2 regions of the Weissella thailandensis genome follow, and region 2 is predicted to be linked to the other one. Evidence: predicted binding sites of a transcription regulator. Region 2 holds the regulator's gene; the other holds the start of a gene.

Region 1 (10,882 bases), 850 kb from region 2:
CAATCGAATATGAACCACGTAATTGGAACAAGAATGCCGATTTGCGTATTGTTGCAATGGATACGCAGGCTGTTCAAATCGACAATCACTTTACGCCAGAACGTCAATTAGTTGGTACATTGGCTGATACTTTGAGCGCTTTGAAAGAGCAAATCAACGGCTATGAGTTGCCTTCCGAATCACAAGCTAAATTAGCCGCATTGAAGGCTGATTTGCATGCGGCGGCTGAGCCAACGTATACACCTGCTCAACCAGATTTGAACCACCCATTGAGTATCATTAAAGCATTACAAGCACATATGACAGATGAAATGACGTTAACATCTGATATTGGTTCTCACTACTTGTGGTTAGGTCGTCACTTTAAGTCATACGTTCCTCGTCATTTCTTGATCTCAAACGGTATGCAAACATTAGGTGTTGGTTTGCCATGGGCTATGGCAGCCGCAATGGTCCGTCCAAATGCTAAAGCCGTGTCTGTTTCAGGTGATGGTGGTTTCTTCTTCTCAGGAATGGAGTTAGCAACTGCAGTGCAATTGCACTTGAATACTGTCCACATCGTTTGGCAAGATAATTATCACTATGATATGGTTAAATTCCAAGAAGAAGTTAAGTACAACGGTGAGTCAGCCGGGGTAAAGTTCTCTGATATTGATATTGTGAAGTTTGCTGAATCAGCTGGCGCTAAGGGATTGCGTGTTGATAAGCCTGAGCAATTGAATGCTGTATTGGATGAGGCCTTTGCAACCGAGGGACCAGTTGTTGTTGAGATTCCGGTAGATTATTCACATAATTATGAATTAATGTCACAATTAATAGATGATGGTGAATAGAAAATTGTGAGGCAAAAGACGTTTTGAATCACGGTTATGCCTAATATTTATCAAATAAAAATTGACGAATTATAGGTACAAGGAGGCTGGAACATTTTCTTTTGTCTCAGCCTCTTGCGTTAAGGAAAGGGAGAGTAAATATGTCAACAGTATATCAACATAGTACATTAGCGGCTTTAATGGGCAAAGTGCTTGGCGGATCAGCTACTTTAGCTGAATTAAAAGAGCATGGTGATACAGGAATTGGTACGTTCGATGGGCTTGACGGTGAGATGATCATGGTTGATGGTGAGGTTTACTATATGGATGGTGAAGGTGTTATTCATCATGTGACCGATATGGGCAAAATGGTACCATTTGCAACCGTACATCATGCAGACGATCCTTCAGAAACAGTGAAGTTTAGTGCCGGCAATATGACGGAAATGGTTTCATTGATTGACGACCGTGAATTAGAGAACACATTTTCTGGTGTTATCTTACGCGGGAGCTTTTCATCTATGAAGGTTAGGTCTGCGCCAAAGTCTGAACGACCATATCCATCATTGTCTGAAATTACGAAAACACAACGTGAGTTTGAACAGACTGATGTTACTGGAACACTAGTTGGTTATTATTCACCAGAGTTGTATCAAGGAACTGTCGCTGCTGGTTGGCATGTACATTTCTTGAGTGATGATCGGACGTTTGGTGGACATGTCCTTGGCTTTGATGCTGATCAGCTTGAAGGGGACTTAACTATTTTCGATAATTATGAATTGCATTTGCCAATTGATAATCAAGAATTCCGTGAGCATCATGTTGATATGGACGGCCTAAAAGAAGGCGTTGCTGCAGCAGAAGGTTCACAAGACTAATCATGAATTAGCGATAATAACACCTGAGTGTGTTGTTATCGCTATTTTTTTACCACCATAGTATCATGTAGGTAAGGAAATCTTGGTATCTATTATTTGAGGGAGTGAATTATGACAAAATTAATGAAAGCGGTCGTTACGACGCTTGATGAAGACAACCCGTTGTTAGAAAAAGAAATTCCGTTGCCAAATGTTGATAGTCATGATGTGCTTGTAAAAATTACTGCATCTGGTATGAATCCTGTGGATGTTAAGCAGCTTGAATTAGCTGTGGCGGCAAAGGAAGAACGTATCCTTGGTTTTGATGGTGTTGGTGAAGTAGTTTCAATTGGTACTGATGTAAAAAAATATCAGGTTGGTGATCGCGTCTTTTTCTCTGGCGAATTAGGTCGTACAGGATCTAACGCTGAGTATGAAGCAGTCAATGAAGACTTAGTTGCTAAGGCCCCTGATAATTTATCAGATGTTGAAGCGGCAGCATTGCCGTTAACATTTTTAACAGCTTATGAGATGCTTGCTGATAAATTTGGCATTTCAATGGCCGCTGGTGCAGCGTCAGGGAAGACTTTGTTGATTATTAATGGTGCTGGTGGTGTTGGATCGATTATGATCCAATTAGCAAAATGGCTGGGTATGACAGTGATTGCCACTGCTTCGCGTGATGAAACAATTGAATGGGTCAAACAATTAGGCGCTGATTTTGTTGTTAATCACCGAGAAGATTATGTGTCTGAGGTCAAGCAGCTTGGTTTTTCTGAGATTCCTTATATTGCTGTCCTACATTCATTAGACCAACATTTTGAAGCGGTAGCAAAGTTAGTAGGAAGCTATGGTCATATCGGCGCAATCGTGCAATCAACACAACCGTTGCCAGTTGGTCTTATTAAAAACAAAGCAGCCTCATTAGATTGGGAATTTATGTTTGCAAAGACCAATGCTGGGCAGAATATTGCTAGTCAAGGAGAGGCCTTAGCGTTACTTACAGAATTAGTGAGTGCAGGGGATGTGCAATCAACGATTACACAAACCGTTGATGGTTTCTCGGCCGCCGCGGTATTGGAGGCGCAACAAAAAGTTTCTGTTGGTGACATGTTAGGAAAACTAGTAATTAAATATTAATTAATGAATAAAAGAATGATAGAGAATGGATTTTTATGTAAACTAAAATTCATTCTTTTTTTGTCTAAAAAAGCACGAAATAATATTTGCACTCTCGATGGTAGAGTGCTAATATAGATAATGTAAGCAAGGTCAATAAAGGTCAGAGAAGACTGGATATTGAATCTACTGGGAATAATGAATATAAAAAAGAATGTAAGGAGGCCGTATTATGGCACAAGATCCATTTGGTTTTTCAAGTTTTGATGATATCTTTCGTATGATGAATAATGAAGCTGCAAGGACACAACAAGCACAGCGTTCACAACAAGGACCACGTACGCGGATGGGCCAAGGTGGCGGGAATGATAATAGTGGTCAAGGAAATGGTTTACTTGATCAATATGGTATTAACCTGACGGAAATGGCACGCAAGGGTAAGTTTGATCCAGTGATTGGACGAGACGATGAAATCGCACGTGTTATTGAAGTGCTTAACCGTCGTACGAAGAATAATCCAGTGTTGATTGGTGAGGCCGGTGTTGGAAAAACAGCCGTTGTCGAAGGATTAGCGCAAGCAATTGTCAACGCGAAAGTACCTGGAAAGTTACAAGGTAAGGAAGTTATTCGTCTAGATGTTGTTTCTCTTGTCCAAGGGACAGGTGTCCGTGGTCAATTTGAAGAGCGTATGCAGAAATTGATGGACGAAGTTTCAAAGCGGGACGACGTTATCCTGTTTATTGATGAAATTCATGAAATTATGGGAGCCGGAACTGCTGGCGAAGGTTCAATGGATGCCGGTAACATTTTGAAGCCTGCCCTAGCGCGTGGTGAGTTTCAGTTAATTGGAGCAACAACGCTTAATGAATATCGTAAGATTGAAAAGGATGCAGCAATTGCCCGTCGTTTCCAAACAGTGCAGGTTAACGAGCCATCAACTGAAGAAGCACTACAAATTATTCAGGGAATTCGTTCACGATATGAAGATTATCATAAGGTCAAGTATGCCGATGAAGCTTTGGAGGCTGCCGTAAATCTTTCAAATCGATACATTTCGGATCGCTTTTTACCTGATAAGGCAATTGATTTAATTGATGAAGCCGGTTCAAAAAAGAACTTGTCAGTAAAAATTGCTGACCCAAAGGAACTGGAAAATAAGATTCACTCAACGGAAGCACAAAAACAATCGGCGATCGAGCAAGAGGATTATGAAAAGGCTAGCAAGCTACGTGACCAGGTTAATAATCTAGAACTACAATTACAGGCTGTTAAACAACAAGCACCTCAGAATGAAGCGGCGCAAACTGTTACAGTTGAAGACATCCAAAAGATTGTTGAAGAAAAGACTGGTATTCCAGTTGGAGAATTAGCTGAGTCAGAGCAAACGCAATTACGCAATTTAGGTGACAATTTGGCTGAACATGTTATTGGTCAAGATGAAGCTACGGAAAAGATTGCCCGAGCAATTCGTCGTAACCGAGTTGGTTTTAATAAAACGGGACGTCCAATTGGAAGTTTCTTATTTGTAGGACCAACTGGTGTTGGTAAGACGGAGACCGCTAAGCAATTAGCTAAAGAATTATTTGGTACAACCGATAGCATGGTACGTTTCGATATGTCTGAATACATGGAGAAGCATTCGGTTTCAAAGTTGATTGGTGCCCCAGCAGGTTATGTTGGTTATGAAGAAGCTGGTCAATTAACCGAAGCAGTTCGTCGTCGCCCATATTCGCTAATTTTGCTAGATGAGGTTGAAAAGGCCCATCCAGATGTTATGAATATGTTCCTGCAGATTCTTGACGATGGGCGTTTAACCGATGCGCAAGGTCACATTGTTTCATTTAAGGATACAATTATTATTATGACCTCAAATGCGGGTACTGGTGTCAAGGATACGAAGGTTGGTTTTGACCCAGAGCATGAACGTGGTACCTCACGATTACTAGAGCGTTTGGCCCCATATTTCAAACCTGAATTTTTGAATCGTTTTGATGGTATCGTTGAATTCAATGCATTATCTAAGGATAACTTGTTAAAGATCGTTGACTTAATGATTGCTGATATGAATGTCGCCATTGCAGAAAAAGACCTACATCTTACTGTTACTGATGATGTCAAGCAGAAGATTGTTGACCTGGGTTATAATCCAGAAATGGGGGCACGACCATTGCGTCGAGTTATCCAAGAGCGACTCGAAGATCAAATTGCAGACTTTTATCTTGATAATCCGGACGTTAAACAGTTGACCACTAAGTTAGTAGATGACGATATTGTGATCGAAGAAATGAAGAGTACTGTACAAAATTCATAATAAGTTTAAAAAAATATAAATATCAGCGAGACAGCAACTACAATTGCTGTCTTTTTTTGTACAATAATCAGGTCGTTGAATTTTTCAATTAAGCAAAATGTGGATAAAATAAAGCAAAAATTAAGTTTTTTGTGCTGTGTAACATAAATGAAACATTAAATGAAACTCTTTGAAAAGTCTCTAACGTACAATAGTGCTTGTAGTAAAAATAAAGAAAATCTTAAGAAATGTTCTGGTGGGCAATTTCTAATTTATATAAACAATAAGTTCGAAGGGGTACTTAATATGCACGCATCTGTAAAAAATACGCTATTAGCAACTGCCGGAGCAGCAGCTGCCTTGGCTGGAAGCTCAGTCGTAGCTTCTGCCGATTCTGTTACTGTTAAATCTGGAGATACATTGTATGCTATCGCAGCAGCTCATCATGTATCTGTTGACGAATTAGTTTCAGCAAACAAAATTGCCGACGCTAATATGATTATTACTGGTGACAAGGTTGAATTACCAGGTTCATCATCAACATCAGCAGAATCAACAGCATCTTCAGCAGCACCAAAAAAGCAAGCTGCAAAGGGATCATCATACACTGTAAAGTCTGGTGATACTTTATGGGCAATCGCTAATGCTAATGGTATGACTTTGTCAGAATTGTTGTCAGCTAACGAAGGTTTGCAAGCTTCATCAACTATCTTTGTTGGTGATTCACTTAACCTTACAGCTTCAGCAACTAAGGCAACTGGTAGTGCCCCAGCTGCAAGTTCAGCTGCAGCAAAGCCAGCCGCAACGTCAACTGCTAACGCTTCACAAGCAACAGCAAGTTCAGCAGCTGCACAATCAGTTGCAACATCAACTGCTAATGCCTCAGAAGCTGCAGCAAAGTCAGCAGCCGCACAATCAGCTGCAACATCAACTGCTAATGCCTCAGAAGCTGCAGCAAAGTCAGCAGCCGCACAATCAGCTGCAACATCAACTGCTAACGCTTCAGAAGCTGCAGCAAAGTCAGCAGCCGCACAATCAGCTGCAACATCAGCTGCTAATGCTTCAGAAGCTGCAGCAAAGTCAGCAGCCGCACAATCAGCTGCAACATCAACTGCTAACGCTTCAGAAGTTGTAGCAAAGTCAGCAGCCGCACAATCAGCTGCAACATCAGCTGCTAATGCTTCAGAAGCTGCAGCAAAGTCAGCAGCCGCACAATCAGCTGCAACATCAACTGCTAACGCTTCAGAAGCTGTAGCAAAGTCAGCAGCCGCACAATCAGCTGCAACATCAACTGCTAACGCTTCAGAAGCTGTAGCAAAGTCAGCAGCCGCACAATCAGCTGCAACATCAGCTGCTAATGCTTCAGAAGCTGCAGCAAAGTCAGCAGCCGCACAATCAGCTGCTAACGCTTCAGAAGCTGCAGCAAAGTCAGCAGCCGCACAATCAGCTGCAACGTCAGCTGCTAATGCCTCAGAAGCCGCAGCAAGCTCAGCAGCACAAGCATCACAAGCTGCTGCAAGCTCAGCTGCAGCAGCAAGTTCAGCAGCCGCACAATCAGCTGCGCAAGCATCACAAGCAACTGCTCAGCCACAAAAGCTTGCCACAACAGCTTCTACAGCAAACAAGTCAGTTGTTTCAGCAGATACTGCCGGCAACACATACCCTTCAGGACAATGCACATGGTTTGTTAAGGGTGATTTGAGCTGGGTTGGTAATCACTGGGGTAACGCTTCAGCATGGGGCGCATCAGCCACTGCTGCAGGTCACACTGTAAATTCTTCAGCATCTGTTGGAGCTGTTGCATTATTTGCACCAGGTGTTGGTGGAGCTAGCTCATACGGTCACGTTGCTGTTGTTGATTCTGTAAACCCTGATGGTACAATTACTATCTCAGAAGCAAACTATGCAGGGAAAGCATTCAACGAGCGTACTATTTCAACTTCTGGTGTACAATTTATTCACCAATAAAACGCAATTATTTGAAGGACTCGCTAGCGGGTCTTTTTTTGTATAATAAAAGGAGTGATTGACGGATGCCATTTAAGATTGAACCGGGGCGTGTTGTGCATTTCAATGATTTCGATCAAGCAGATGCAGAAATTTTATTTGAACCGCCACTTGCGGAAAAACCAGTACAAATTACCGCATCAAATTTTGCTCGTAAAACAACCGGGGCACGTATTCAAAGAACGATGTTACAAATGCTAATGGAAGATATTTGTGAGCGTTTAACAGTAGTTTTAGATGATGTCGTGGGTGTACCTTATTTAAAGGATGGTCAAAGCATAGAAACCGGTTTTGATACGGGTGGCTTGATTCAGTATATGTTCAACAAAATTGCTGGTGTTGGTTTTCCACATGAAATTAGTGAGCAAATGAAAACTGTCACGCAATTCGATGTTTCAGAAACCATTCCGGGTGATTTATTGGTCTGGGGAAGTGCACTATTACCAACGACCGCTGGTATTTATATTGGTGGCGGCAGATATGTCACGGTTGATGTATTTACAGAAAAAGTGACCGTTAAGACTATTTCACAAAAATGGTTGCCAGACTTTGTGGGTGCCATCAGGTAGTTTAAACAACAATGGTGTTGTAATTTAGTTATAATAGAGTCAGGAGGTTTCAATATGGAATTTACTTATGAACCCGGACGCTTATTTCATGAAACAGGTGGTATTGTAGATGCAGAAATATTGTTCCCCGAAATTCTAGGAGGTGCGGTCTGGTCAATTGATCATACGTATGTCGATCCAGAGTTACGTGGACAAGGTATTGCTGGACAACTGTTAGCAGAGGTCGTTGCGCGTGCTGAGAAAGCAGGTGTACAACTAAAGCCAGTCTGTACTTATGCGCGACAAGCATTTTTCAGAAACCCAGAATATAAAAAAATAGCTTATAAAGATTAAATTTGTTTTGAAAGCACCCGTTATTTTGACGAGTGCTTTTTAATTTCCTTAAAATTAAGTTATACTTAGTTTTGAGAATTTATTTGAGAGGGATTGAAATGAAACGAGGATTTGCTGTTGTTAAGAAGTATGCAAACGCCAATTTAAGTTTGCCAAGTCGAAGTACAGAACACGCTGCTGGCTATGATTTCCAGGCAGCTGAGGATTTTACGTTGCCATCTATTTGGCGCTTGCCATTTTTGAAAGTTTTATGGCAAATCAGACATAATGATGTCATAGCAACTACCGATGATGAACAAGCATCAAAAATAATCAAGCCATTGTTGATACCAACCGGTATTAAAGCCTATATGGGTGATGACGAATATTTGATGATTGCTAATCGTTCGTCAAATCCATTAAAGCGCCATTTGATTTTGCCGAATGGTGTAGGGATTATTGATGCTGATTACGTTGATAATCCTAAAAATGAAGGTGAGATTTTTATCCAAATGATCAACTTGGGACTTCATGATATGACGATTAAAAAGGGTGAACGGATTGGCCAGGGGATTTTTATGCCTTTCCTAGTAACTGATGATGATCAGAAACAAATAAAAAAAACACGTCAGGGTGGTTTCGGTAGCTCTGGGATTAAATAGAGGAGGTGAATTATGGCAAAAACGAAAACCCAATTCGTTTGCTCAAATTGTGGTTTTGTCTCGCAACGTTATATGGGACGGTGTGCCAATTGTGGTGCTTGGGGAACATTTGTTGAAGAGGTCATGCAACCAGAAAAGGTTGACCGCAAGTCACGTGTTAATTTAGCTGGCCAAGTGGCGAAGGTTGAACGCTTAGATGAAGTCAACATTGAAGAGACACCACGCATTAAAACAGACAATGAGGAGTTTAATCGCGTCCTTGGTGGTGGAATCGTACCGGGTTCCATGGTATTGATAGGTGGTGACCCAGGAATTGGTAAATCTACTTTATTGCTACAAATTTCGGGACAGTTAGCCAATCTAGGTAAGAAAATTTTGTATATTGCTGGTGAGGAAAGCGCATCGCAAATAAAATTACGTGCCGAAAGATTAGGGGTACGTGGCGATTCAGACTTTTTGCTATTTCCAGAAACGGATATGAAGCAAATTAGACAAGCCATCGATGAGGCGCAACCAGAATTTGTTGTGATCGATTCCATCCAAACAATGCAGGAACCTGACATTAGTTCATCAGTTGGTTCGGTTTCACAAATTCGCGAAACTACCGCAGAGCTATTGCAGATTGCTAAAACCAATAATATTACAATTTTCATTGTTGGACATGTTACTAAAGAAGGGGCCATTGCTGGTCCTAAAATTCTTGAGCATATGGTTGATACCGTTTTGTATTTTGAAGGGGATAACCAGCGGAGCTTCAGATTACTCCGCGCTGTAAAGAATCGTTTTGGTTCAACAAATGAATTGGGCGTTTTTGATATGCAACATGGTGGGTTAGTTGAAGTTGCGAACCCGTCAGATTTATTTTTAGAAGAGCGATTAGCTGACGCAAGTGGTTCAGCTGTAGTTGTTGCCATGGAAGGAACACGACCTATTTTAGTTGAGGTGCAGGCGTTAGTGACGCCGACTGTATTTGGTAATGCTCAGCGGACGGCTTCCGGTATTGACCGAAATCGAGTGTCATTGTTAATGGCAGTACTAGAAAAACGAGCTAATTTGCTCCTACAAAATCAAGATGCGTACGTACGTGCTGCTGGGGGTGTCCGACTTGATGAGCCAGCAATTGACTTAGCAGTCGCGATTGCGATTGCATCAAGTTATAATGATATACAAACACGATCAACAGATGCTTTTATTGGTGAAATTGGGTTAACGGGTGAAATCAGACGCGTCCCTAACGTTGTTGAACGAGTTAACGAAGCTAAAAAACTTGGTTTCAAACGCGTCTTTGTCCCTAAACATGTTGCAGAACAATTAGCGGACATTGAGGGAATTCAAATTATCGCCACTAAGACTTTGTCGGGGGCATTAAAAACCGCATTAGAATAATGCAGAAAGGAGAACTAAATGTTACGAAAGCGAATTATTCAAGGTGTTTTCTTACTTGCTGGTGGGGCAATCGCAATCACATTATTGCCAGTAATCTGGGATATTTTTAATTTAGCGGAACAGGTATGGATTAATAATGTTATTGTCAATTTTATTCTAGGTGCTATTATTTTTTATTTATTAAGTTTGCCACTATGGCGACCAATTGATCAGATGATTCACCGCATTGAAAATTATTTAAACAAGCAATCACCATTGCTATTATTAATTGGCTCATTGACAACTTTGATTGGGTTAGTCATTGCAGTTGTGATTACAGTTCCTCTACAACATATGGATAACTTTTTCCTAAATGGTGTGGTGCCAGTTATTGTTATGGCATTGTTAGGCTATTTCGGATTCCGATTGGGAACGACCAGAATTGACGAGTGGCGTAAGCTATTACCAACACTGACCGGACGTATGAAAAAAGTTCGTCCAGATGAAGCTGGTCACGGCGATGTTTTAACGGACGCTGAGACTAATTATCACCATTATAAAATTTTAGATACGAATATTTTGATCGATGGTCGTATTCTTGATCTTGTTAAAACCGGATTTGTTGAGGGGACTTTGTTAGTGCCTAATTTCGTGCTTTACGAATTACAATATATTGCCGATGCCGGAGAATCGTTGAAACGTGTCCGTGGTCGGCGTGGACTCGATGTCTTAAATGAACTTCGTGAAAGCAATTATGTACCGGTTGAAATGTGGGAAGGTGATTACGAGGATATTTCCGAGGTCGACGAAAAGCTGATTCGATTGGCAGAAGATATCAATGGTATTTTGGTAACAAACGACTATAACTTGAATAAGGTCACTAAGTTTC
Region 2 (10,882 bases):
TAGTTGTTTTAGCGCCCTTAATCACGATGACCTATCTGTCGCACGTATTGGGTGCCGAAGGGATGGGGGTCCAAGCCTGGACTAACTCAATCGTCAGCTATTTTCTGTTGTTTGCGACTTTAGGAATTACACTCTATGGTCAACGTGAAATTGCTTATGTGCGCGATGACATTGACTTGCGTAACAAACGTTTTTGGGAAATTCAATTGTTGCACACCTGTGTTAGTGTGGTTGCGATTATTGTTTATATTGTGTTTGTGTTTTCAATGCGCCATGTTTCGGGTGAATTTAGTCAGAATACCCATCAACTTTATTTACAAACATGGGTCATTGTTTCTGGTTTATTAGATATCTCATGGTACTTCATGGGGTTAGAAGATTTTAGAAAAACGGTTATTCGTAATTCTTTGGTAAAAATTGCGATGGTTATTCTAATCTTTTTGGTTGTTAAATCACCTGACGATGTAAATAACTACATTTTGCTATTGGCGCTGACTCAGGTGGCTGGTAACATTACCATGTGGTTTTATATTCCGGGCCAAGTTAAATTCCCTAAGTTTAAAACATTAGAATTTAAGCAGCATATGTTGCCAACTTTGGGTTTGTTTATGCCGACAATTGCCACGCAGATTTATTTACAATTAAACAAAACCATGTTGCCATTATTCCAGCCAGACTCAATTGGATTATCGGCATTCTATGAAAACGCGGATAAGATTATTAAAGTTTCATTGGCACTAGTGACAGCATTAGGAACGGTTATGTTGCCACGTGTTGCCAATTATTTTTCAAAGGGTAATCTTGCAGCAGTGAATAAAGCCATTTATAAGTCGATGGACTTTGTCACCGCGTTATCTGTACCGTTAATGTTTGGTATGATGGCTTTAGGTCCTAAAATGACCATTTGGTATATGGGACCATCTTTCCTACCAGCTGGTTGGACAATTTCGATTTTGTCACCGATTATTGTCCTGATTGCATGGAGTAACGTTTTAGGAACCCAATATTTAATGCCCATTAGTCGGACAAAGGATTTTACAATGTCAGTGACGATCGGTGCATTAGTAAATATCTTGCTTAATTTTGTGACTATTCCACTTTGGAGTTTGTATGGTGCTGCGGTTGCAACTGTTTTGTCAGAAGGTGTCGTGACCTTATATCAGCTGATAGTCGTTCGTCATGACTTATCGATTAGCACGTTATTCTCCGGAACATGGAAGTATCTGGTTGCTGGGGCAATTATGTTTGCCGTTATTGTACCTATGACAATAAGGCTACAGGCAAATCCGACTGGTACGGTAGTATGTATTCTGGTCGGTGCAATTATTTATTTCGCCATCATTTTCATATTACGTGCCAAACTCGTTACGGAAAGTATTGGTTTTGTAAAAAAATTTATAAAAGATAGGAAATAAGCGGAATTTTGCTATAATAGAATGCAGTAAGATTTCGAAAAGGGGAAGAAATGGCTAAATTATCTTTGATTGTACCGGTCTTTAATGAACAAGACACAGTAAAATTATTTTATGATGCAATAGAAGAGGAACATAAGAATTTTGCCGATTATGAATTAGAATATTGGTTCATTGATGACGGATCTACGGATAACACAATGGACGCTGTGGACAACTTGATTGCAGCAGATAGTCATGTTCACACAGTATCGTTTTCCCGTAATTTCGGTAAAGAATCAGCTTTGTATGCTGGTCTTGAACATGCAACTGGTGAATATGTTGCTGTGATGGATGTTGATTTGCAAGATCCACCATCAATGTTACCGGAAATGTTAGCTGGTGTTTCGTCTGGTGAATGGGATGCAGTTGGTGCCCGTCGTACAAGTCGCGAAGGGGAACCGGTGGTTCGTTCGTGGTTCTCAAATCTGTTTTATAAATTGATCAACTCAATGTCTGATACACACATTGTTGAAGGCGCTCGTGATTTCCGTGTCATGGGTCGACCAATGGTAGATGCTATTTTGAGCATGCAAGAGTACAATCGTTTTTCAAAGGGAATCTTCTCATGGGTTGGTTTTAAGCAAAAATATTTGAATTATGAAAACCAAGACCGTGTTGCCGGTAAGACTTCTTGGTCTTTCTGGGGACTATTTAGATATTCTATTGAAGGATTTATTGACTTTTCACGGGCACCATTGTTGCTTGTGTCTGTTCTAGGTGGTATTGCTTTCGTTTTGGCATTGCTTGGCGCAATCCTTGTTTTCATTCGTGCACTACTATATCCTGATACGTCAGTCTTTGGTTGGCCATCAATGGTCGTTATTATCTTAGCCTTGGGTGGTATCCAACTATTGAGTCTTGGTATCGTTGGTCGTTATATTTCAAATATTTATTTAGAAGTGAAAAAGCGTCCAATCTATGTTGCTAGAAAAGTGAAGTAATCTAAGCATATTTTTAGGTCGCAAATGTATAAATGTAATTGAGCTTTTAAAATAGGTTCTTTTATAAAAATAGTAATAGTTGGGAGACTATCTGATATGACTGTGAGTGCGGTTGTGGTAACGTATAATCGGCTACCAATGTTAAAAGAGGTCATCGAAGCCTTACAAAATTCTGAGACGAAGGTAGATAATATCATCGTCGTTGATAACAATAGTAAAGAAGATACGCAAGAATATCTAACAAGTTTGGGCGATGCTATTCGGTATGTCCGCCTAAAGGAAAATATTGGTGGATCTGGTGGCTTTAATAAAGGTATTCGTTACTTTATGGAAGAAACAACGGATGATTATGTCTGGTTGATGGATGATGACACTGTGCCAACATCAACAGCCTTGACTGAATTGGTCAATTCAGCTAAGAAGATTAACAATCAATTTGGTTTCTTAGCTTCTGATGTTCGCTGGACAGATAATTCACGTGCGTTAATGAATTTGCCATCACCTAAGAAGCGTTTCCATAAAATTTCATTGCATGCAACGGAATTAGAACCACTACGAAATGCAACTTTCGTGTCGGTGATGTTCAGCCGTGAAATGGTTGCAAATATTGGCTTGCCAATTACGGAGTTCTTTATTTGGGGTGACGACATTGAGTATACTGAGCGTTCAGCGCGTGTATTGCCTGGATATATGGTGCCAACTTCACGTGTCATCCATAAGATGGCAAATAACATTGCCTCAAATGTTTCATTAGACACAATCAATCGTGTTCCTCGTTATTTCTATGCATTTAGAAATCAAATGTACTTTAGTCGCCAACGTGGCTTCTTATTGTATATGAGAACACATTTAAAGGTTTTGTATGAAATTTTGAGAGTATTTCTTAACCACAAGCCAAATATGCGTTTGCGTTTGAAGATGATTGTTAAGGGTACTGTTACAGGTTGGTTCTTCCGTCCAAAGGTTGAATTTGCTAAAAATAAAAAAGTTAATCATTAATTAGTTACAGTAGTTAACGCCGTATTTTGACGTTAACTACTGTTTTTTTAACGCTTAATTTTACTGATAAAAAGGCCAATAATATCCATTAGTATAGAAATAATGAATATCATGAGGTATTTACAATGTTAGGAATAAAAACAATTTTAGCGATTGTCGTATGTTTATTAGGAATCAATCATGAACATAACGTGATGGCACACGCGTTGTCTTTTCATACTGGCCATCCAAAACAATATCGTGTATTGACTGCTGTGCGAAAAAAGGATGAACAGTCGAATTTGCCACAATGAACTGAACCCCGTAAGTTGGAGTAATTTCCAAAACTTACGGGGTTTTACTATGTTTTCAAAAGAAGTACAAATTGAAGCAGTCACGATGTACCTACAAGGTATTCCGCCTTATAAAATACGGAAAAAGTTTGGTATTAAAGGAACAGACACCATTCGTAACTGGGTTACTAATATCAAGGAACTTGGTGTCTATGGATTAAACAACGCTAGTCAAAGTAAGACAAATTATCAATATTCCTTTAAAATCAAGGTAATTCAATGGCGACTTGAGCACAAAGCTTCGCTTCCGGTAACTGCTAAGAAATTTCATATTCGTACCCCATCTACCATTTGGCAATGGGAAAGAGCACTGGAATCTGGGCGCCTGAAATCTAATAAGCAAAGGCGGAAGAAAATTATGACTAAGCAAGAAGATAATAAAATTAAGAAACTTGAAGAAGAGAATGAATTACTGCGTATTAAGGTAGCCTATCTGGAAAAACTCGAGGCCTTAGCACAGGAGAAAAAGAAATTACAAACCAAGACAAGGCGGTAGTAATTACTGTGTTAAGGCAAGAATTGAAATGTAAATTGAAGTTAATTCTTCAAGTAGCTGAAATGTCTAGTAGTAGCTACTATGATGCTTGCAAGCGAGCATATAAAGAATATCCTCGTGATTTGATTAATGCCATTACTGCAGTTCGTAATGAAAATCCCGATTATGGTTACCGTCGTGTCACTCAGGAATTGCATAACCAAGGGTTTAATACCAACCATAAGGTTGTATTGAAAATCATGAAAATGAACGGTATTCTTTGTACTGCATTTAACCGAATAACTCGTAAGTACAATTCATATGTTGGCACAGTTGGTCGTATTGCACCCAATCGTGTTAATCGTCGATTTATAACAGACCGCCCTTATCAGAAAGTGCTCACAGATGTTACTGAAATGCGTTGGGGTTCTGGAACAGTAGATGAATGAGCATATTTTACGGCCTATATTGATGTTTATAGTGGTGAGATTCTCACTTGGAATATTGATCTTCATCCAACCGTTGATTTCGTTACGAAACCACTAGATGAACTATTAAATACTAGACCCAAATTAAATTACCGTTTAACAATCCACTCTGACCAGGGATTCCAGTATCAAAATTATGAATATGTCTCACGTTTGCAGAACAACCATGTGTTTCAAAGTATGAGTCGCAAAGCGACCTGTCTAGATAATGCTATGGCGGAGAGCTTCTTTCATCTCTTGAAGGTAGGAACTGTCCATAATAACCATTATCAAAACTATGACGAGCTGAAGTCTGCCGTCAATAATTATATCTATTACTACAACAATAAACGGATTAAAACAAAGCTGGCCGGAAAAACTCCGGTTCAATACCGAAGTCTTTCCGACCAGCTAGTTGCTTAAACTTCTCTCCAATTTTTGGGGTTCAGTTCACAATTACTTTATTTTCAGAATAAAAAAATTTGGATAGTTGGTGACTCGTTGATGGTCGGGTGGGATGGCACAAAGTTATTAAAAGAGAATTGCCCGAAATTTATTTCCCAAGTCAGCCACGCAAGAGTTAATAATGACTACTCTTTTTCTGGTGCGCAAATTAGTGGTAATCAACAGATGCGTACATTCGATCTAACCAATAACGTTTCGAAAATTATTCTGGATCCACAATTCCAGTCTGCAGATATTCTATTGTTGTCGTTAGGTGTTAATGATTTAAATTACAGTGATAATAATATTGGTTATGTGCAGCAACGACTGCAAACGAATATTATGCGATTACATTCAGCTAATTTAAATGTAAAAATTATGGGTTTATTGCCGTTTGAATCATATATGAAAGATAAAAGAAGTTATTATAGATTAGCAGAACTACGAATGGCTCTGACAGAAGTTTACCAATCTTTTGGCATACCGGTCTTGAATTGGCGACAGGCAGGATTTTCGTATGACTATTTTTCTATCAAAGATGGTGTTCATCCAAATAGTATGACTTACAAACTAATGAGCACTACTATTGTAAATTTTATGGTTTTAAACAGATCTGTCATGCCGCTGGATATATCAAATCAGTCATTATTTGTTTCGAATGGTTGGCAAACGAATGAACAAGGACAGCGACAGTATGCCAAAAACAATATTCTGTTGACCGATTGGCAAATAATCGATCAGACTGCTTACTATTTTGATCCAATTACTAAAGCGCTGAAATAAAAAATGGACAGATGGTGACAATCAACGTCTTTGTATAGGCACTGACAAAGTAGTAATAAGGCAACGGATACGCAAGATTTTGCGTAGTTCATTTTCTACAATTAGCACTTAATAATAAAGAGTGCTAAAAAGTGTTGACAAGTTAATATAAGGCGTGTACTATAATAACTGTTAGCACGAAGTAGTTGAGAGTGCTAAGAAAGGTGACGCGTATGTTAACGGAGAGACAGCGGCTAATATTAGCCACAATAATTCGCGATTACGCAAAAACCGGCAAAGCTGTTGGATCTAAAACACTGTTAAGTGAATTAGATCTAGCAGTCAGCTCAGCAACTGTGCGAAATGAAATGGCACTACTAGAGGAATTGGGCTTGCTACAAAAAGAGCACACTTCATCGGGTCGCGTGCCTTCACAACGGGGCTACCGCTATTATGTTGATGAATTAATGCATCAACATCATCTATCAAGAGTTGTTCAAAAATCATTAGAACGTGTATTTAATCGAAATTTCGAAGAGATTGACGATTTGATGCAGACGATGGTAGATGAGTTAGCGAGTCTGACAGGCTATACGGTTGTTGCCCTTAAACCTGAATCAGTTGATATTCGGCTTTCAGGGTTCCGCTTAGTACCCATAAATGGCCAGCAAATCATGGCTATTATTGTTACTAATGATGGACAAGTTACGAGTCAAAGTTTTAGATTACCAGAGGGGATGTCTATTAGAAATCTTGATGATATGGTTGATTATATTAATCGAACGTTAGTTAATCAGCCCATTGTCGAAGTGTTAAGGACATTAACTGGTGATTTACCTTGGCAAATGGAGCGAGTTATTCGTACACCAGTTGCATTTTTACAATTGTTTGGTGACGTATTAGCACGATCGATTCATGATAACGTGTTTATCGGTGGTTATTTAAATGTTCTTGACTTCACCGTTGATTCAAGCTTGCAAGATGTTAAGCAACTATACCAGTTACTTGATTCGGCGCAAGATATGAGACGGGTTGTTGGAACGGCTAATGATGGGGTGATCGTACAAATTGGTGATGAAAATGGTAATAATTTATTATCACCATATAGTCTTGTGTCAGCCACATATCGTGTTGCACAGTATGGTGTTGGTGCCATTGCTATTTTAGGGCCAACATCGATGCGCTATGCTGACATGGTTAGTTTGGTTGATGCGTTCCGCAGTGCTTTATCGCAACAGTTATTAGAATATTATCGTTAGTTAGAAAAGAGGTGTTGACATGTCAGAAGAAAAGAAGACTCCTGAAGAAGAAGTTGAGGTCGTCAATGAAGAAGCGGATGTTGACACTGAAGCTAAAGCTACTGAGGCTGAAGAGCCAAAGACAGAGGCAGACCAAATTTCTGAACTAGAGACAAAGGTTGCCGAAGCCGAAGACAGGTATCTACGTGCCGAAGCTGAGATGCGAAACATGCAATCTCGTTATGCGAAGGAACAAACACAAGCGGTTAAGTTTGCAAATCAAAAGTTAGCTGCTTCAGTTTTGCCAGCTGTAGATAACTTGGAGCGTGCGCTACAAGTTGAAGTCGAAGATGGTGCAGCTAAGCAAATTAAGGATGGGGTTGAGATGGTTTACAAAACGCTAATCTCAGCACTTGAAGAACATGATGTTAAGGCAGTTGGTGAAACTGGCGAAGCATTTGATCCGAACTTCCACCAAGCAATTCAATCAGTACCTGCAGATGATGATCATCCTGCCGATACAATTGCGACGGTTCTTCAAAAGGGTTATGTTTTAGCTGATCGAGTAATTCGACCAGCAATGGTAGCTGTTTATAATTAAACAACTAGTTATTAATTAATATATAAAAAATCTGATCAATAAGAGGTAAATTATTATGTCAAAGATCATTGGAATTGATTTAGGAACTACAAATTCTGCTGTTGCTGTTATGGAAGGTGGATCTCCAAAGATTATCACTAACCCAAACGGTGGTCGTACAACGCCATCAGCTGTTTCATTTAAGAACGGTGAGACACAAGTTGGTGACACTGCTAAGCGTCAAGCAATTACCAACCCAGACACTGTGTTGTCAATCAAGTCACACATGGGTGAAGCTGGTTACAAGGTAACGATTGATGGTAAGGATTACACACCACAAGAAATTTCAGCAATGATTCTACAATACATCAAGAAGTATGCTGAAGATTACTTAGGTGAGACAGTTGATAAGGCTGTTATTACTGTACCTGCATACTTTAACGATGCCCAACGTCAAGCTACTAAGGATGCTGGTAAGATTGCTGGTTTGCAAGTTGAACGTATCGTTAACGAGCCAACTGCTTCATCATTGGCATATGGTCTAGATAAGCTTGACCAAGACCAAAAGATTTTGGTTTACGATTTGGGTGGTGGAACATTTGATGTTTCTGTTCTTGAATTAGGTGATGGTGTGTTCGAAGTACTATCAACCAATGGTGATACACACCTTGGTGGTGACGACTTTGACCAAAAGGTTATTGATTGGTTAGCCGATGGCTTTAAGAAAGAAAACGGCATTGACTTAAAGAATGATAAATTAGCATTACAACGTTTGAAGGATGCTGCTGAAACTGCAAAGAAGACTTTGTCATCAGCTACTGAAGCTCAAATTGATTTGCCATTTATTACAGCTACTAACGAAGGCCCATTGCACTTGCAAACAACTTTGTCACGTGCTCAATTCAACCAATTGACAGCTGACCTGGTAAAGCGTGCTGAAGCACCTGTTCGTAGCGCTTTGAAGGATGCTGATCTTTCAATGGGTGACATTGATAAGGTTATCCTAAACGGTGGTTCAACTCGTATCCCAGCCGTTCAAGAGTCAGTTAAGGAGTTGACTGGTAAGGAACCAGATCACTCAATCAACCCTGATGAAGCTGTTGCTCTTGGTGCAGCTGTTCAAGGTGGTGTGATTACTGGTGACGTTAAGGACGTTGTTTTGCTTGATGTTACGCCATTATCATTGGGTATCGAAACAATGGGTGGTGTCTTCACAAAGTTGATTGATCGTAACACAACGATCCCAACATCAAAGTCACAAACATTCTCAACTGCTGCTGATAACCAACCAGCCGTTGATATCCATGTTTTGCAAGGTGAGCGTTCAATGGCTGCCGATAACAAGACATTGGGTCGTTTCCAATTAGCTGATATTCCTGCAGCTCCTCGTGGTGTACCACAGATCGAAGTTAAGTTCGACATTGACCGTAACGGTATTGTATCTGTTTCTGCTAAGGATTTGGGTACGAACAAGGAACAAAAGATTACCATCCAAAGTTCAGGTTCATTGTCAGAAGATGAAATTGAGCGTATGATGAATGACGCGAAGGCCAACGAAGAAGCTGACCAAAAGCGTAAGGAAGAAGCTGACTTGCGTAACGAAGTTGACCAATTGATTTTCCAATCAGAAAAGACATTGGAAGAAGCAGGCGACAAGTTGTCAGATGATGATAAGAAGCCAGTTGAAGACGGCGTTGCTGATTTGAAGGCAGCCAAGGAAGCTGACGACTTAGAAGATATGAAGGCAAAGAAGGAAGCTTTGGAGAAGGTTTCTCAAGAATTAGCCGTTAAATTGTATCAACAAGCACAACCAGAAGGAGGCAATGACGGAGCCGCACAAGACGGTCAATCAGGTAATGATGATACTGTTGATGGTGACTTTGAAGATGTCTCAGATGATGACAAAAAGTAAAAATTAACGATCTGATCTAAACAACCCTACGTTACGGATCATACGCCCTTGTGAGGATAGCAGCTCACGGGGCGATACATATTTAAATTTTTAGGAGGACTTGCCTCATGAATAATACTGAATTATATGAGCGTTTAGGTATTGATAAAAATGCCTCACAAGATGAAATTAAGAAAGCTTACCGTAAGTTATCTAAGAAATATCACCCCGATATTAACCATGAGGCAGGTGCCGAGGAAAAATATAAGGAAGTTCAAGAAGCTTATGAGACGCTAGGTGATGAGCAAAAACGTGCCATGTACGACCAATATGGTGCTACTGATGGCCAACCTGGTGGCGGCCAAGGTGGTTTCGGCGGCTTTGGCGGTTTCGGTGGCGGTAGTGCCCAATATGGTGACTTCTCTGACCTTGGTGATATCTTTAGCCAAATGTTTGGTGGTGGCTTCCAAAATCCAAATCGCCCTCGTAAAGGACAAGATTTACAATATCGTATGAACTTGACGTTCGAAGAGGCGGTCTTTGGTAAAGATACGACAATTTCGTACACTCGTTCTACTGATGATGGTAAGCAAGAAAGTAAAGAGTTGAAGGTTACTGTGCCAGCGGGAGTTGAAAATGGTCAACAAATGCGCTTATCTGGTCAAGGTGAAGCTGGCTTTAACGGCGGACCTTACGGTGATTTGTTTGTTGTATTCCATGTTGCACCATCTAAGGATGGTTTCGAGCGTGAAGGTGCTACGGTTTATTCACGAATGGGTATTGACTTTGCTACTGCAACATTGGGTGGTGAAATTTCCGTTAAAACAGTAAACGGTGAGGTTAAACTTAAGGTACCAGCTGGAACAGCAACGGAGACTAATTTCCGGTTGCGTGGTAAGGGTGCTCCTCACATGCGTAATAACAACAACAATGGTGATCACATCGTGACATTATATGTTGAAGTGCCAAAGAAATTGAACAAGGAGCAAAAGAAGGCCCTTGAAGCTTTCCGTGAGACAATGACTGGCGAGCATAAAAAAGGATTTTTCGGTTAATAAATAACCACAAGTGACCTTTGTTTAAGGTTGCTTGTTTTTTTATATGTCATAATATACTGATGGATAGGGGTGTGCGACATGCAATTAGGGGAATTAAAAGTATCAGTAAATGGTATGTCTTTAAGTCGTCCAATTGCAACCCGCCTATTTGTCCCTAATTTTGAATCAATTAGAATCGTTGGCAAAGATGGGCACTATTTGATTTTAGAAATAGATAAGAATCAAGTAACAACAGTCAGTG

Evidence for each region. Region 2 encodes HrcA, which represses chaperone genes, less so after heat shock. Its sites were predicted from a motif close to TTAGCACTCNNNNNNNNNGAGTGCTAA; they were not measured.
Region 1: a site for HrcA is predicted at 2,895-2,921, ahead of FOL01_RS08385 (ATP-dependent Clp protease ATP-binding subunit). Genes of this name have one in related genera too.

The regions. Positions count from the first base shown of each region.
Region 1 is NZ_CP014332.1:1,677,454-1,688,335, reverse strand. It holds gene alsS (acetolactate synthase AlsS) at 1-833, shown strand, start outside; gene budA (acetolactate decarboxylase) at 974-1,690, shown strand; gene FOL01_RS08390 (zinc-binding alcohol dehydrogenase family protein) at 1,802-2,809, shown strand; gene FOL01_RS08385 (ATP-dependent Clp protease ATP-binding subunit) at 3,021-5,099, shown strand; gene FOL01_RS10905 (LysM peptidoglycan-binding domain-containing protein) at 5,385-7,046, shown strand; gene FOL01_RS08365 (NlpC/P60 family protein) at 7,112-7,654, shown strand; gene FOL01_RS08360 (GNAT family N-acetyltransferase) at 7,709-7,987, shown strand; gene FOL01_RS08355 (dCTP deaminase/dUTPase family protein) at 8,086-8,628, shown strand; gene radA (DNA repair protein RadA) at 8,641-10,014, shown strand; gene FOL01_RS08345 (PIN/TRAM domain-containing protein) at 10,033-10,882, shown strand, end outside.
Region 2 is NZ_CP014332.1:828,717-839,598, forward strand. It holds gene FOL01_RS04010 (flippase) at 1-1,415, shown strand, start outside; gene FOL01_RS04015 (glycosyltransferase family 2 protein) at 1,466-2,395, shown strand; gene FOL01_RS04020 (glycosyltransferase family 2 protein) at 2,492-3,394, shown strand; gene FOL01_RS11015 (hypothetical protein) at 3,520-3,687, shown strand; gene FOL01_RS04025 (helix-turn-helix domain-containing protein) at 3,737-4,222, shown strand; gene FOL01_RS10865 (IS3 family transposase) at 4,258-4,650, shown strand; partial or broken gene FOL01_RS11510 (transposase) at 4,666-5,091, shown strand; gene FOL01_RS04035 (SGNH/GDSL hydrolase family protein) at 5,107-5,895, shown strand; gene hrcA (heat-inducible transcriptional repressor HrcA) at 6,108-7,133, shown strand; gene grpE (nucleotide exchange factor GrpE) at 7,153-7,713, shown strand; gene dnaK (molecular chaperone DnaK) at 7,769-9,604, shown strand; gene FOL01_RS04055 (DnaJ C-terminal domain-containing protein) at 9,712-10,638, shown strand; gene FOL01_RS04060 (hypothetical protein) at 10,720-10,882, shown strand, end outside.